Regions from separate parts of the Kosakonia oryzae genome, predicted to be linked through region 1. Evidence: predicted binding sites of a transcription regulator. Region 1 holds the regulator's gene; each other region holds the start of a gene.

Region 1 (4,212 bases):
AAAGCGAACGTCAAAGACGTAATCGGCATCGATAGGAATGCCGTGCTTAAAGCCGAACGACTCAAAGACCATGGTCAGTTCGCGCTCGCGCTTGCCGAGCAGGCGGGTGCGCAGCATTTCGGCCAGCTCATGAACCGACATTTCGGAGGTATCGACAATCAGATCCGCGCGGGAACGCAGTGGCTCCAGCAGGTTGCTCTCTTCATCAATAGCGCTTTCCAGCGATAAATTCTTGCTGGAGAGCGGATGTAAGCGGCGCGTATCGCTGTAGCGCCGAATCAGCGTGTTACGGTCAGCATCAAGGAACAGCAATTGCGGCGAGAACGCATCAGGCAGACTGCTCATTGCCTGTTCAAAAATTTCCGGAGATTCCGGCATATTACGCACATCAATACTGACGGCGGCAGAGGTCTGACGATCGGCGAGTGTCTGTGCCAGTTGAGGCAGCAGCACGACCGGCAGGTTATCGACACAATAGAAACCCATGTCTTCCAGAGCGCGCAGGGCCACGGATTTGCCTGAACCCGAACGACCACTTACGATCATCAGGACCATGAACCGTTTCTCCCCACAACGACAAAAAAGGTGTTCTTCCCATTACGCATCGTCGCTTTCGCCTTCTGTCTGCGTGATTATTTGATACAGCTCTTCATCGTTCTGCGCACTGCGCAGGCGACGGCAAATGGTTTTATCCGCCAGCCGTTTGGCCACCAGCGAGAGCGTATGCAGATGCGTTTTGGTTTGATCGGCCGGCACCAGCAGTGCAAACAGCAGATCGACAGGCTGATTATCGATAGCGTCGAAGGCGATGGGCGTTTCGAGCTGTACAAAAACACCAACGGCGCGCAGCGTATCCTCTTCCAGCTTACCGTGGGGGATGGCAATACCGTTACCAATACCGGTACTGCCCATTTTCTCACGCGTAAGAATGGCTTCGAAAACGACCTGTGGCGGCAGGCCGAGCTGTTTTGCCGCCAGTTCACTGATGATTTCCAGAGCTCGTTTTTTGCTCTGGCAGTGAACGCCGCTACGTGTACATTCCTGGTTAAGGACATTGCTCAATTGAAGAGCGGAATCGTTATTCATCATAATTTCACCTAAGCGCCGTCAGAGCTAAGCACCCTACCGGGTTGCGGTAGGGTGCAACGCGCCAAACGAACGCCCGGACAATTAGTGTTGTTTCAGTTTATCTTTATGTTTCGTTAGCTGTCGCGACAGTTTATCAATCAAACCATCGATGGCAGCGTACATATCCTGTCCTTCCGCGCTGGCATGCAACTCGCCTCCATTGACATGCAAGGTTGCATCCGAGGTATGGATCACTTTCTCCACTTTCAACACAATATAGACCTGATTAATCCTTTCGAAATACTGCTCAAGCTTGGCAAATTTGTTGTTCACAAATTCACGTAAAGCATCAGTGATCTCGACGTTTTGTCCTGTGATGTTAAGCTGCATAGTGTCTTCCTTATCGGTTGGGTCACACCAGCTGTTTACGCTGGTTAGACGGCGGAATGGATAAAGACTCTCGATACTTCGCAACGGTACGCCGCGCTACCATAATTCCTTGATCGGAAAGCAGCGTTGTCAGCTTACTGTCGCTCAGTGGTTTTGCAGGGTTTTCTGCGGCGATTAATTTCTTAACCAGCGCGCGAATGGCTGTCGACGAGGCTTCGCCGCCGCCTTCCGTATTCACATGGCTGGAGAAGAAATACTTCAATTCAAAAATGCCGCGAGGACTGTGCAGGTACTTCTGCGTTGTCACACGGGAAATCGTGGACTCGTGCATTTCGACGGCCTGGGCGATATCCGCCAACACCATCGGTTTCATAAACTCTTCGCCCTGTTCAAAGAATGCCTGCTGCTGCTCGACGATGCAGCGGCTGACGCGCAATAGCGTGTCGTTACGGCTTTCAAGGCTTTTGATCAGCCACTTCGCTTCCTGCAAATTACTGCGGATAAACTGGGTGTCGGCGTCATTGCGTGCGCCGCCGCCCATTGAAGCGTAGTGCTGGTTGATTTGCAGACGCGGAATGCTGTCGGAGTTCAGTTCTACCGTCCAGCGCCCGTTATGCTTACGCACCAGCACATCCGGGATGACATATTCTGGTTCGCCGGTCTGAATCGACTGGCCGGGGCGCGGATCCAGCGACTGGATCAGATTGACCGCTTCTTTCAGCACGTCTTCTTTAAGACGCGTGACGCGCATAAGAGAGCGGAAATCGTGGTTAGCGAGCAGATCGAGGTGATCGCTGATGATCAGGCGAGCCTCTTCGCACCAGGGCGTATCTTTCGCAAACTGAGAAAGTTGGATCAACAGGCAATCGCGCAGATCGCGCGCAGCGACGCCAACCGGATCGAAACGCTGAACGCGCTTTAACACCGCTTCAACTTCATCGAGACCGATCTCTTCATCACCCATGCTTTCCAGCACATCCTCAAGCGACACAGTAAGATAGCCGGTCTCATCGACAGCATCGACAATAGAGGTTGCGATTGCGCGGTCGGTATCGGAAAACGGCGTTAACTCCACCTGCCACATCAGGTAATCTTGAAGAGATTGTGTCGTTTCCCCCTGATAAATCGGCAGTTCGTCATCGATATAATCGTGGCTGCTGCCGGAAGGCGTTCCGGCGGTATAAATCTCATCCCAACTGGCGTCCAGCGGCAGCTCTTCAGGCATCTCTTTCTGTTCGAGCGCGTCTACGGTATCCAGGCCTTCATTTTCCTGGGTTTGTTGGCTATCCACTTCTTCATGAAGATCGGCTTGTTCCAGCAATGGGTTACTCTCCAGCGCTTGCTGAAGTTCCTGCTGAAGTTCTAACGTAGACAGCTGCAACAGACGGATAGCCTGTTGCAGTTGCGGCGTCATAGCTAGCTGTTGGCTAAGCCTTAATTGCAAACCTTGCTTCATATTCAGAGCAGCACTCTCCGACAAAATACCTCAATAAACTCTACCCTATCAGAGTCTGAAGTCTTCCCCAAGATATACGCGCTTAACGTGTTCGTCTTCAAGGATTTGCTGCGGTGTACCATGAGCAATTAAATGCCCCTGGCTGACGATATAAGCACGTTCACACACCGCCAGCGTTTCGCGAACATTGTGGTCAGTAATTAACACACCTAACCCACTGTCACGTAAGTGTTCAATGATGCGTTTGATGTCGATAACCGAGATGGGATCGACGCCCGCAAAGGGTTCATCCAGCAAGATAAATTTAGGATTTGCCGCCAGTGCGCGCGCAATTTCAACGCGGCGACGTTCACCACCCGAAAGGGACTGTCCCATATTGTCGCGCAGATGCTCAATATGGAACTCTTCCATCAATTCATTAGCGCGATCCTCGCGCTGTTCGGACGTCAGATCGTCACGGATCTGAAGCACTGCCATCAGGTTGTCATACACGCTCAGACGACGAAAAATAGACGCTTCCTGCGGTAAATAACCGATGCCGCGACGCGCGCGCGCATGCAGCGGCAGCAAGCTGATATCGTCATCATCAATAATGATATTGCCCGCGTCACGCGGAACAATCCCGACCACCATATAGAAGGTGGTCGTTTTCCCTGCGCCGTTAGGGCCAAGCAGCCCAACAATTTCGCCAGAATTAACGGTCAGGCTGACGTCTTCAACCACGCGGCGGCCCTTATAGGCCTTCGCGAGATTCTTTGCAGTTAATGTTGCCATAACGAATTAGTTACTCTTCTTAGGAGCCGGGGTTGGGGTGTTGCCCTTGTCCTGCAACTGCGACGGCACCAATACGGTGGTGACGCGTTTACCTTTGTCGCTGAACGCCTGCATTTTCTGCTCTTTCACCAGGTAGGTGATCTTGTCGCCAGTGATGTTGCTGTCCAACTGCTCGAGATAGGCTTTACCGGTCAGCACGACAAAATCTTTTTCCAGCTCATAGTGCATCTGTGAAGCGTGGCCTTTCACCGGTTTGCCGTTGTCCTGCATCTGATAAAACGTGGCTGGGTTGCCATAACCATCAATGATCTCTTTGCCTTGCTGGCCGCCCGGGCGCGTTACTACCACTTTATCGGCGTTGATTTTAATGGTCCCCTGCGTCACCACGACATTACCGGTGAAGGTGACAATATTGCCCTGCATATCCAGCGACTGCTGATCGGAGTCGATATGGATCGGCTGTTCGGTATCACCGGTCACGGCAAAAGCCGGAAGTGCAGCGGCAAAAAGCGTACTGGCGAGAA
Region 2 (4,212 bases), 570 kb from region 1:
GGGCGGCGAAATTCTTCGGCAATAAAGGTGTACGCGTCGGTACCGATCACCATGCTGACATGGCCGGGTGCAAGGAATGCGTCGATGCCGTTATCCGGCTGTTCCAGCAGACTGCGCAGCGTTGGGATCAGCGTAATATGCTGGCAGAAGAACCAGAAGTTATTGATGTTGCGGGCTTTCGCCTGCTGAAGCGTGATCGCCGTAGCGGGCATGGTGGTTTCAAAACCGAGGCCGAAGAACACCACTTTGCGCTGCGGATTTTTTTCCGCCAGCGCCAGCGCATCCATCGGTGAATAGACGATGCGCACATCGGCACCGCGCGCTTTTGCCTGTAACAGCGAGCCCTTTTTCCCCGGCACGCGAATGGCGTCGCCGAAAGTGCAGAAGATCACTTCCGGATGGCTGGCGATCTCCACGCAGGTATCGATGCGTCCCATTGGTAACACGCACACCGGACAGCCAGGCCCGTGGATAAACTCGATGTTTTCCGGCAGCAGCTGATCGAGGCCGAATTTAAAGATGGCGTGCGTATGGCCGCCGCATACTTCCATAATGCGCAGCGGACGCGCGGCGGTATAGCTAAGATGAGAGGCCCGTTCGCGCAGATGGGCAATCAGTTGCATCACCTGTTCCGGGGCGCGATATTCATCGACAAAACGCATTATTTCTCCTCGCCGTAGAGCAGCGCGCCGACATCCGGCTCGACATCGAACATGTTTTGCAGCGCCGCCAGCGTATCCAGCGCCTCCGCTTCGTTAATCACGCTCATGGCAAAACCGACGTGCACCAGCACCCACTGGCCGAGACGCGGCTGGCCGTGTTCATCGTGGCTGCCGACCAGGGTTAAATCCACGTCGCGCTGAATGCCGCAGACGTCCACTTTGGCTTGCAGGCCATCAATGGCGCAAATTTGCCCCGGTACGCCTATGCACATCGTTGCGTCTCCAGCCAGTCGAGCCAGGCGTCCATCCCGTCGCCTTTGGTGGCGGAAACCAGCAGGATCTCAATCTGCGGGTTCACTTCACGGGCGTAGGCGATGCAGCGCTCGACATCAAAATTGAGGTACGGCAGCAGATCCACTTTATTCAGCAGCATCAGTGAGGCGGCGGCGAACATGTGTGGATATTTCAGTGGCTTGTCTTCCCCTTCGGTCACTGACAGCACCGCCACTTTATGGCGTTCGCCCAGATCGAAGCCCGCCGGGCATACCAGGTTGCCGACGTTTTCAATAAACAGAATGCCGCGATCGTCGAGCGGTAGACGCGGCGCAGCATCGGCAATCATCTGCGCATCCAGGTGGCAACCCTTGCCGGTGTTCACCTGAATCGCCGGGGTACCGGTGGCGCGAATACGCGCGGCGTCATTGACGGTTTGCTGATCCCCTTCGATCACCGCGCAGGGGACGCGCGCATTCAGGCGCTGCAGGGTTTCGGTGAGCAGAGTCGTTTTGCCGGAGCCAGGGCTGGAGACCAGGTTCAACACCAGTTGCTGGCGGGCGGCAAAGCGGGCGCGGTTGCGGGCGGCGATCTGGTTATTTTTATCCAGTACGTCGATCTCCACTTCCAGCATCCGGCGCTGGCTCATGCCCGGCGCGTGGGTGCCGGCTTCGCCGTGACCGTAATGCAAATCGCCGTTACCCGATTGGGTGGGGGTGAACTCTCGGGTATTGACGCGGGTTATAGTTAGCGCAGGGCGCGCAGCAGGGGCGAACGGTGCGCTGCGAAACGCAGAGTGCGGGTTATGTTCGTCACCCTCGATATAAAGGTTACCGTCCTGACAACCACATGTTGTACACATTGTTTACTCCTCAATTTCCAGGCGCTGAATTTGCATTCCATCGTCGGCAACGATCTGCAACTGGTCGCTGTGGCATTGTGGGCAGCGGCGAACACGCTGGGTGAGCAGCGTGACGTACTGCCGACAAGACTCGCACCAGCACTCCGCTTGCTGTTGTTCGATGTGCAGTGTACAACCTTCAGCCAGGCTGCCACGGCACACCAGATCAAAACAAAACGTTAAAGCTTCGGTTTCGACACAGGAAAATGCGCCCACTTTTAACCAGACGCCGGTAACCCGACGCGCACCGTTCGCGGTGGCCTGTTGTTCAATAATTTCCAGCGCCCGCTGGCACAAAGTGATCTCATGCATAATCCCTCCTTATGAGTTGCCGCGTTAATGCAATAAGAGTGCCATGAGTGATGTTGACACTGTGACGATGTCGAACCTGTCGAGATGACACGTCGAAATTAGCGAATATTTTTATTTATTCCTTTAATAATCAACAAATTAAATGTTGGCATGGATGATGCTTTACCGCCGTTGTTTCAATTAATCAGGTAAGCAGACATGACGATTTGGGAAATTAGCGAAAAGGCAGATTACATTGCCGGGCGACACCATCTCCTGCAGGAGGAGTGGCGCAGTTACTGTAACGCGCTGGTTCAGGGGATCACGCTGTCAAAAGCGCGCCTGCACCATGCCATAGGTTGCGCGCCAGAGCAGCAGCTCAGTTTTGAGCTGTTCGGTCACTTCACGGTCACCGTCTCTCTGACCGGCGGCTTTAATGGCCATACCATCGAATATGCGATTGCCAATAAAGATGGCAGCGATAAACGCTTGATAGCAAAGGCACAGCTCACCAGCGACGGCAAAGTGGACGGCGTTATCAGCACCCACGATCGTGAAAAAGTGCTGGAACACTATCTGGAAAAAATCGCCACGGTTTACGACAGCCTGTACGCGGCGATGGAAAACGATACCCCCATCAATCTCTCTCTTCTTGCCAGCAGCGCGCACGCGTCTGCGCTGGCCTGAGTTTGGGTGTCGAGATGTGTCGAAGTGACACGTCGTGCGACTGATTTCGTCAAAAATGACCGCCCGGACTGGGTGAATCACCTGAGGATTAGCTGGTGAACCGTTTTGTAATTGCCGACCCGGCGCTCTGTATCGGCTGCCACACCTGCGAGGCGGCCTGCGCGGAGACGCACCGCGCGTATGGCTTGCAGTCGATGCCGCGGCTGCGTGTGATGCGTAATGAACATGAATCCGCGCCGCAGCAGTGCCACCACTGCGAAGACGCGCCCTGTGCGGGCGTTTGTCCGGTAAACGCCATTAATCGCGTCGATGGCGCGGTGCAGTTAAATGAAAGCCTGTGCGTAAGCTGCAAACTGTGCGCGATTGCCTGCCCGTTTGGCGCTATCGAATTTGCCGGTAGCCGTCCGCTGGATATTCCGGCCAACGTTAACTCGCCGCTCGCGCCCGCCGCGCCGCCTGCACCTGCGCGCGTCAGCACGCTGCTGGACTGGGTGCCCGGCGTGCGGGCTATCGCCGTGAAGTGCGATCTTTGCCATTTCGATGATCAAGGCCCGGCCTGCGTGCGGATGTGCCCGACCAAGGCGCTGCATCTGGTCAATAACCTCGATATCGCCCGCGCCAGCCGTCGCAAACGCGAGCAGACCCTGAATACGGACTACGGCGATTTGTCGCTATTTACCCAGCTTAACCGGAGTGCAAAATGACGATTCTCTCGTTGCTCAACGGCGCGGTGGCGGTGTTTACCTGCGCTGCTGCGCTGGCGTACCTGTTTACGCGGGCGAAAATTCTCAGCGGCTGGCTGGCCGGTCTTGGCGGCGCAATCGGCAGTGCCATGGCGACCGCTGCCGGGTTATTGTCGCTGCTGGGCGCCGATGCCGTTTCTGGCAGCCTGACGCTGTTGCAGTATCCGTTACTGGTCACGCCGCTGCGTGCCGTGTGGGTGATCACTTTCGGCCTTTGCGGCCTGCTTATCAGCCTCTATAACATCCACTGGCACCGCCATGACGCGGTGAAAGCCAACGGGTTGTTGATCAATTTGCTGCTGGCCGCCGCGCTGTGCGCCGTCTGTTCCGCGAATCTCGGCGAGCTGGTCGTGATGAGCGAAATCATGGCGCTGAGCGCGGTGTTTCTTACCGGGTGCAGCGCCTCTGGCAAATTGTGGTTCGCCATGGGGCGTCTTGGCACGGTGCTGCTGGCGCTGGCCTGCTGGTTTATCTGGCAGCGTTATCACACGCTCGATTTTGTTCAGCTTAGCGGACAACCGCTGAGCAGCGGTGTCTGGCTGCTGGGGGTAATTGGTTTTGGTCTGCTGGCGGGGATTATTCCGCTGCACGCCTGGGCGCCGCAGGCGCACGCCAGCGCGCAAGCACCGGCCGCCGCGCTCTTTTCTACCGTGGT
Region 3 (4,212 bases), 600 kb from region 1:
GCTTTGCTGATGACATGGCTGAGATCCGGTTTGTTGTACTCATCGATGCTGTCGGCGGCAATCAATGTCAGCGGTACGGTGCCGTCGAGTTTTCGGATGTTTTTCACCAGCGACCGGGCGGCGAAGCCCGATCCGATAATCACAATACCGGCGCTCATTTTGCCTCCGTTGCCAGTTCGTCAAACACCTCTTTGCCTAAGGAACATTCCGGGCAGAGGAAATTGTCCGGAACCTCACTCCACGGCGTACCTGGCGCAACATCCTGCAGCGGCTCGCCTTTTACGGGATCATAGATCCACTGGCAGACGCTGCACTGCATGCGCGGGCCGAGTTCCGCAGCGGCGGCTGCGGCACAGGCGCAGGCTTCCTGAGCTGTTGTGGAGGCCGCTTTTACCGCTTCCGGCAAAGGAGAGAGTGCCCACTGGCGAGCGATATCGCGCCCGTGCTGGCGGCACACTTCCAGCGCGTCGATATCCGGCCGCCATTTAGCTTTCAGGCTGACGGACATTTCAAACCCGGCATCCTGTAAGCGGGTGGAGAGACGGTCTACCGCGCCGCCGCTCCAGCCGTGGGAGCCAAACGCGCTGGCGCGTTTGTTGCGAAAACGCAGGCCGGTGATCTCTTCGACCAGCCCGGCAATTTTCGGCATCATCACGTTATTCATGGTCGAGGTGCCAACCAGCACGCCTTTCGAGCGGAACACATTGGTCAGGATGTCGTTTTTATCGCTGCGGGCGACGTTAAAGATTTTCACCGCCACGCGCGGGTCAACTTCGTTAATACCCTGCGCAATGGCGTCGGCCATCATACGGGTGTTGTTGGACATGGTGTCGTAGAAAAGGGTGATGCGATCCTCCTGATAATCGGCCGCCCATTTCAGGTACAGCTCGACAATTTGCGTTGGGTTATCGCGCCACACCACGCCGTGCGAGGTAGCAATCATATCTACCGGCAGGTTAAAGCCGAGGATCTCGGTGATTTTCGGCGTCACCAGGCGGCTGAACGGCGTCAGAATATTCGCGTAATAGCGCTGGCACTGTTCGAACAGCTCCGCCTGATCCACTTCATCATTAAACAGGCGTTCGTCGCAGTAGTGCTGGCCGAAAGCGTCATTGCTGAACAGTACGGCGTCGCCGGTCAGGTAGGTCATCATGCTGTCCGGCCAGTGCAGCATCGGCGTTTCAACGAAGATCAACTGTTTGCCGTTGCCGATATCCAGCGTGTCGCCGGTTTTCACCACGTTAAAGTTCCACTCCGGGTGATGATGATGACCGGTGATCGAGTCGATCGCATTCGCCGTGCAGTAGATCGGCGTATGCGGGATGTGCGACATCAACTCGGTCAGCGCACCGGCGTGATCTTCTTCGGCATGGTTAATCACGATGTAGTCGATGCGTTGCAGATCGATCTCTGCGCTCAGGTTCTGCACAAACTCGCGGCTGAATTTGTGATCGACGGTATCGATCAGCACGTTTTTGCCTTCGCGGATCAAATAGCTGTTGTAGCTGCTGCCTTTCAGCGTTTTGTATTCAGTACCGTGAAAATCGCGCACTTCCCAGTCACGTTGCCCAACCCAGTGAATGTTGTTTTTTACATGAATAGCCATATCAAATGTCCTGTACTTTTTTCAGTTCGATGTATGGCTAATATCAAAGGCTGTGCCAACTTTTTAATTAATTGATTTCTATATTTTTTAATGGGTTAACTGAAAAGATAGTTGTCATTATGACTATGATATTTACAGTCAATATGACACTATGCATTGTCAAAAAGACAGTGAGGTAAGCATGAGTTTTTCACTGAATGTGCTGGCGGGAATCGCCATTGAATTGCAGAGCGGTATCGGCCATGCGGATCGCTTCCAGCGGCTGATTACCACGCTGCGCCAGGTGCTGGCCTGCGATGCCTCTGCGCTGCTGCGCTACGAGGCGCGGCAGTTTATTCCGCTGGCCATCGACGGGCTGGCGCAGGACGTGCTCGGCAGGCGTTTTACGCTGGAAGGGCACCCAAGGCTGGAAGCGATTGCCCGCGCGGGGGATGTGGTGCGTTTTCCGGCCGACAGCGGTTTGCCCGATCCTTATGATGGGCTGATCCCCGGCCAGGAGAGCCTGAAAGTGCACGCTTGCGTCGGGCTGCCGCTGTTTGCCGGGCAGAACCTGATTGGCGCGCTGACGCTGGATGGTATGTCTCCGGATCAGTTCGACACCTTCAGCGACGAAGAGCTGCGGCTGATTGCGGCGCTGGCGGCAGGAGCGTTGAACAATGCGCTGCTGATTGAGCAGCTGGAGAGCCAGAATATACTGCCCGGCGCGCCCGCTGCGTTTGAGCCGGTGGCGCGCAGCGAAATGATTGGGCTATCGCCGGGCATGGTGGCGCTGAAAAAAGAGATCGATATTGTTGCCGCGTCCGATCTTAACGTGCTGATCAGCGGCGAAACCGGCACCGGGAAAGAGCTGGTGGCTAAGGCGATTCATGAAGGTTCCGCGCGGGCAGCCAGCCCGCTGGTTTATCTCAACTGTGCAGCGCTGCCGGAAAGTGTGGCCGAGAGTGAACTGTTCGGCCACGTGAAAGGGGCTTTTACCGGAGCCATCAGCAATCGCAGCGGCAAGTTTGAGATGGCAGATAATGGCACGCTGTTTCTTGATGAGATCGGTGAATTGTCCCTCTCATTGCAGGCCAAGCTGCTGCGGGTCTTGCAGTATGGCGATCTGCAACGTGTCGGCGACGATCGCAGCCTGCGCGTGGATGTGCGCGTGCTGGCGGCGACGAACCGCGATCTGCGAGAAGAGGTGCTGGCTGGCCGTTTTCGCGCCGATCTCTATCATCGTCTTAGCGTGTTTCCGTTGTCGGTACCGCCGCTGCGTGAACGGGGCGACGATGTGGTGCTGCTGGCGGGTTACTTCTGCGAGCAGTGCCGTCTGCGTCTGGGGCTTGGCCGGGTGGCGCTCAGCCCCGGCGCGCGTGCGCATTTACTCAGCTACGGCTGGCCGGGCAATGTGCGCGAGCTGGAACATGCCATTCACCGCGCGGTGATTCTGGCGCGCGGGACGCGCAACAGCGACGATGTGGTACTGGAGGCGCGACATTTTGCCCTCAGCGATGAACAGACGCCGGTGGTACAAACCGCTTCGGCGTTACCGGCGGGACAAAATCTGCGTGATGCCACCGAGGATTTCCAGCGGGCGCTGATTACCAGAACACTGGAAGAGTGTGGGAGAAACTGGGCGGCCTGCGCCCGGGCGCTGGAACTGGACGTCGCCAACCTGCACCGGCTGGCGAAACGTCTGGGACTGAAGCGTTAAAGAATACCGGCCTGATAGAAATCCTGCAGGTTGATGGCACCCACCAGAATTCCCGCGTCATCCACCACCGGCGCGGCGGCGATTTTACGCTGCATCAGGCGCTCTTTGGCATCCACTGCGCGGCTGTTGGCGTCCAGGGTGATGCCGCCGCGCGTCATCGCTTCGCTGACGGCGGTGGTTAACGCGCCGCCTGCCACCAGCCAGCGGCGCAGATCGCCATCGGTAAAGACGCCTTTAACCTGACGCTGCGCATCGCAAACGGCCACCAGACCTAAACCGGTGCGGCTTAGCTCCAGCATCGCCTCCATCACGCTGGTCGTCAGTTGCACCTGCGGGATCTGCTCCTCTTTGCGCATCAGATGATGCACTTTATTCAGCAGCCGCGCGCCGAGCGCGCCTGCCGGATGCGAGCGGGCAAAATCCTCTTCGTCAAAGCCGCGCGCCTGCATCACCGACATCGCCAGCGCATCGCCCATCATCAGCGTCGTGACGGTACTGGAGGTCGGCGCAAGGTGCATCGGGCAGGCTTCACGTTCAACGGAGATATCCAGTACTGCGTCGGCGGCGAGCGCCAACGGCGAGCGCGGTTTACCGGTCATCGCCAGCAGGGCGACGGATTTCTCCGCCAGCCGCGGCAGGATCAGATCCAACTCTTTTGCCGAACCGGAGTAGGAGATAAACAGCATCACATCGCGGCTTTCAATCATGCCCAGATCGCCGTGCAGCGCTTCCGCCGGATGCACGAAAAAGGCCGGAGTGCCGGTACTGGCAAAGGTGGCGGCGATCTTTTTGCCGATATGCCCCGATTTGCCGATGCCGGAAACAATGACTTTACCTTCGCACTTCAGCACTGTTTCGGCGGCACGCACGAAAGCCTCACCGAGCCGCTCCGGCAGGCGGCTTGCTTCCT
Region 4 (4,212 bases), 1.9 Mb from region 1:
ACTTCAACTTTCTGCCGGTGGCGCTCCAGCCGCACGGCGTGGGTTTTCTTGAGCACGGTATGCAGGTCGCTACCATCGACCATTCAATGTGGTTCCATCGCCCATTCAATATGAATGAATGGCTGCTTTATAGCGTGGAAAGTACGTCAGCCTCCGGGGCACGCGGCTTTGTACGCGGTGAGTTCTATACGCAACAGGGCGTGCTGGTGGCGTCAACCGTGCAGGAAGGCGTGATGCGCAACCGCAACTAAGGCTCTACAAAAGGAAAAGCCTCCGTATGGAGGCTTTTTTATGCTCAGGAGATAACTCAATTCGATCAGGCGTTGTAGGCGTTTTCGCCGTGGCTGTTAACATCCAGACCTTCACGCTCTTGATCTTCCGGTACACGCAGGCCCACAGTCATGTCAGCCAGTTTGTAGCCGATAAAGGCCACGACGCCGGACCACACGATGGTGAGTGCGATACTTTCCAGCTGAACCAGGAGCTGCTGCCCCATCGTCACGCCTTGTGCGTAACCTACGCCGCCCAGGGACGTTGCGGCAAAGATGCCAGTCAGGATACAGCCGACGATACCGCACACGCCGTGCACACCAAACACGTCACACGGATCGTCAACACGCAGCATACGTTTCAGTGCAGTAACGCCCCACAGACCTGCCAGACCTGAAACCAGGCCCACAATCAGCGCGCCGCCGACACCGACATAACCACACGCCGGAGTAATACCTACCAGGCCTGCAATCGCGCCGGAACATGCACCCAGCAGAGACGGTTTGCCACGCAGCGCCCACTCACCGAACACCCACGCCAGGATTGCACCAGCAGTAGCCACAACGGTATTTACGAAAGCCAGCCCGGCGATTTCGTTGGCCGCGCTTGCGGAACCCGCGTTAAAGCCGAACCAACCAACATAGAGGATAGCGGTGCCGGTAAAGACCATCGGCAGGTTATGCGGTTTGAACGCTTCTTTGCCAAAGCCCACACGTTTACCAATCAGGTAAGCACCCACCAGGCCTGCAACAGCGGCGTTGATATGCACCACCGTACCGCCCGCGAAGTCCAGCGCGCCATGCGCTGCCAGCAGACCGCCGCCCCATACCATGTGCGCAATCGGCACATAAGAGAGCGTCAGCCATACCACCACGAAAATCAGTACCGCAGAGAAGCGAATACGTTCAGCCAGCGCACCCACAATCAGGCCGACGGTGATACAGGCGAAAGAGCCCTGGAAAGCAACGTGGATATACTGATAGATGCTGCCCATGACCGCCGTCAGTTCGATATTCTTCAGCATTACCCAGTTGAAGCTGCCGAAGAAGCTGTTGCCCTCGCCAAAAGCCAGAGAGTAGCCGTAAACCACCCACAGAACGCACACCAGCGCGAAGGTGACAGCCACCTGCGTCAGCATAGAGAGCACGTTTTTCCCGCGGATCAAGCCGCCGTAAAACAGCGCGATGCCCGGGATGCTCATAAACAGCACCAGTGCGGTAGAAATCATCATAAAGCCGTTGTCTGCTTTATCTGCTACAGCGGGAGCCGCCATCGCCAGACCTGGCAGCAATGCCAGTGAAGCAAGACCTGTTTTTAATGTTGTGTTTTTCATTGTTCCAATCCCTATCACTGTGTGGCCAGCTATTACAGTGCCGCTTCGTCGGCTTCGCCGGTACGAATACGAATGACGCGTTGCAACTCAGCAACGAAAATTTTACCGTCGCCAATTTTTCCGGTGTAGGCCGCTTTGCTGATCACATCGATGACTTCATCGAGTTGATCATCAGCAATCGCCACATCAATTTTCACTTTAGGCAGGAAATTGACGCTATATTCCGCACCGCGGTACAGCTCGGCATGACCTTTCTGACGCCCGAAACCTTTAACTTCAGTCACGGTCAGCCCTTGAATACCAATAGAAGACAGTGCTTCACGAACGTCTTCGAGTTTGAATGGTTTAATCACCACGGTAACCAGCTTCATAGATCCCCCTCCAGTCGAAATTCGATAATGGCCGCAGCTAACACACGACAGATATTGCAAGCGGTGTGCCAACAATGAAAACGAGGAGAATTTCAGATTGTTAGTGCAGACAGGCCGGGAAAAGCGGAAGGGGGAAAATGCAGGCTCGCGATTCGGCCTGGTGCCAGAAAAGAAAAACGCACCATAACAGTGCATGGTGCGTTACTTTTTTGCACCAACAGAGGATCCTGTCAGTAGCATGCCTAATTTTGGTGCATCAGGCGATAAGCGACTCTTCTCGCGCGCTGGCCGCCAGTTCTTCCCCGGCCAGTTGCAGTTGGTACATCTGCCAGTAGCGCCCTTTCGCGGCCAACAATTGCTGGTGCGTCCCGCGCTCCACCGCCTGCCCGCGATGTAACACAAGAATAGTTTCGGCCTCAACAATGGTCGATAAACGGTGGGCGATCACCACCAGCGTGGTCTGTTTACGCACCGCCGCCAGCGCATGCTGGATTGCCTGCTCGGTACCGGAGTCGATATTTGCCGTTGCCTCATCGAGGATCAGGATCCGTGGCGTATCGACCAGCACGCGCGCCAGCGCCAGCAGTTGTTTTTGCCCAACCGAGAGATTATTCCCCTGCTCGCCGAGCCGGGTATGAATACCCGCACTCATACCGCGCGCCAGTTCCGCCAGTTGTACCGTCTCCAGCGCCTGCCATACCTGCGCTTCGCTGATATCACGCCCCAACGTCACGTTGGCGAAAAAGCTGTCCGCCAGCACCACCGGATCCTGTTGCACCATCGCCACGCCTTTGCGCAGCGCCGTATGGCTGAGCGCAGAGAGCGGCCTTCCGTCGAGGCGGATCTCACCCTGCGTGAGCGGGTAGTAACCCATCAACAGGCTGGCAAGCGTACTTTTCCCGCTGCCGGTATGCCCCACTAAGGCGACAAAGCTGCGCGGCTCAACCGATAGCGAAATATCCTGCAGCACCAGTTGATCGTCGCGGTAGGCAAACGAAACATTCTCAATATCAATGGCGCCACTGTGTAGCGGCGTATCATCGTCACCATAAGACTGGCGCGGCCGATCCATCAGTTCGAACACACGCTCGCCCGCGACAACCGCCTGCTGCAACATCGATTGCTGCGTCGTCAGCTCAATCAACGGTTCATTCAGACGGCCAAGATAGCTGATAAACGCATACAGTACGCCGACCTCCACTGTTCCCACGGAGGAGAAACCAAACAGCATCAGCAGCCCGCACAGCACCAGCGCAGAAAAAAGACTCAGCAGCGGGCGCAGCAGAAAGCCATCCAGCCGCAGAGTTTGCATGCGCGCAAGATAGTGGGAACGGCTGGCATCGCCCATACGTTCACCAAAGCGCGCCTGCTGGCGGAACTGCTGAATCACGCCCATGCCGTTAATGATTTCGTTAAAGCCATCGTTAATGTCTGCAAGGTAGGCACGCATCCGGCGCACAATCGGCGTGCTATAGCGCTGATAGATCAACATGACGATCAGCACCGCCGGGAAAATCGCCATCGCCACCAGCGCCATCCGCCAGTCCAGGCTGAACATAGCGACCAGCATCGCGCCAATCAACGCGGCGCTGCGCAGCACCGTCGCGACCACCGTGACATAAAGATCGCGGATCACTTCGGTGTCGTTGGTCACGCGGGAGATAATCTGCCCGACCGGCTGGGTATCAAATTCGCTCAATGGCTGGCGCAGCGCGGCATCCATCACATCGGTACGCAGTTGCTGTACCACGCCGACCGCCGCCTGGTTAAACAGCAGCGACTGACTGTAGTGCAGCAGCGCCGCCAGCAGTTGCAGGCCGACATAAACCGCCGCCAGCCCGGAGACCAGCGCAAGCGGCAGGTAACTTTTCGCCACCATATTATCGATAAAGTAGCTGATCAGAGCCGGGCCGGAGACTTCCGCAATCGCCGCAACCCACAGCATCAACACCGCTTTGATTAACGATTTGCGCCACGGTTTGCCATACACCAGCAGGCGTTTCAGCGTCGGCCATTGTCGTGCGAGATTACGCATCGGCGGCCTCCTGCGGTACGTCATTCAACGCAGCTTCCAGTTGCTGGTAGCGATACATATCGCGATACCAGCCCGGCTGGCGCGCAAGCTGCTCATGCTGACCGCGCTGGGCTATATGTCCATGCTGCATGACTAAAATCTCGCTGGCTTCCGTTAGCGCCGACAGGCGATGCGCACTGATAATGACTGTGCGCCCTTCGCCC

Evidence for each region. Region 1 encodes sigma-54, which starts transcription at its own class of promoters, with help from an activator protein. Its sites were predicted from a motif close to GTTGGCACANNTTTCGCTNT; they were not measured.
Region 2: a site for sigma-54 is predicted at 2,175-2,194, ahead of hypA (hydrogenase maturation nickel metallochaperone HypA). Genes of this name have one in related genera too.
Region 3: a site for sigma-54 is predicted at 1,647-1,666, ahead of norV (anaerobic nitric oxide reductase flavorubredoxin). Genes of this name have one in related genera too.
Region 4: a site for sigma-54 is predicted at 2,028-2,047, ahead of glnK (P-II family nitrogen regulator). Genes of this name have one in related genera too.

What each region holds. Positions count from the first base shown of each region.
Region 1 is NZ_CP014007.2:536,507-540,718, forward strand. It holds gene rapZ (RNase adapter RapZ) at 1-555, opposite strand, end outside; gene ptsN (PTS IIA-like nitrogen regulatory protein PtsN) at 598-1,089, opposite strand; gene hpf (ribosome hibernation promoting factor) at 1,171-1,458, opposite strand; gene rpoN (RNA polymerase factor sigma-54) at 1,481-2,914, opposite strand; gene lptB (LPS export ABC transporter ATP-binding protein) at 2,963-3,688, opposite strand; gene lptA (lipopolysaccharide ABC transporter substrate-binding protein LptA) at 3,695-4,212, opposite strand, start outside.
Region 2 is NZ_CP014007.2:1,105,141-1,109,352, forward strand. It holds gene hypD (hydrogenase formation protein HypD) at 1-662, opposite strand, end outside; gene AWR26_RS05335 (HypC/HybG/HupF family hydrogenase formation chaperone) at 662-934, opposite strand; gene hypB (hydrogenase nickel incorporation protein HypB) at 925-1,797, opposite strand; gene hypA (hydrogenase maturation nickel metallochaperone HypA) at 1,801-2,148, opposite strand; gene hycA (formate hydrogenlyase regulator HycA) at 2,347-2,814, shown strand; gene AWR26_RS05355 (4Fe-4S dicluster domain-containing protein) at 2,910-3,518, shown strand; gene hycC (formate hydrogenlyase subunit 3) at 3,515-4,212, shown strand, end outside.
Region 3 is NZ_CP014007.2:1,134,184-1,138,395, forward strand. It holds gene norW (NADH:flavorubredoxin reductase NorW) at 1-158, opposite strand, end outside; gene norV (anaerobic nitric oxide reductase flavorubredoxin) at 155-1,606, opposite strand; gene norR (nitric oxide reductase transcriptional regulator NorR) at 1,788-3,302, shown strand; gene gutQ (arabinose-5-phosphate isomerase GutQ) at 3,299-4,212, opposite strand, start outside.
Region 4 is NZ_CP014007.2:4,086,437-4,090,648, forward strand. It holds gene tesB (acyl-CoA thioesterase II) at 1-251, shown strand, start outside; gene amtB (ammonium transporter AmtB) at 317-1,603, opposite strand; gene glnK (P-II family nitrogen regulator) at 1,636-1,974, opposite strand; gene AWR26_RS19455 (SmdB family multidrug efflux ABC transporter permease/ATP-binding protein) at 2,231-4,009, opposite strand; gene AWR26_RS19460 (SmdA family multidrug ABC transporter permease/ATP-binding protein) at 4,002-4,212, opposite strand, start outside.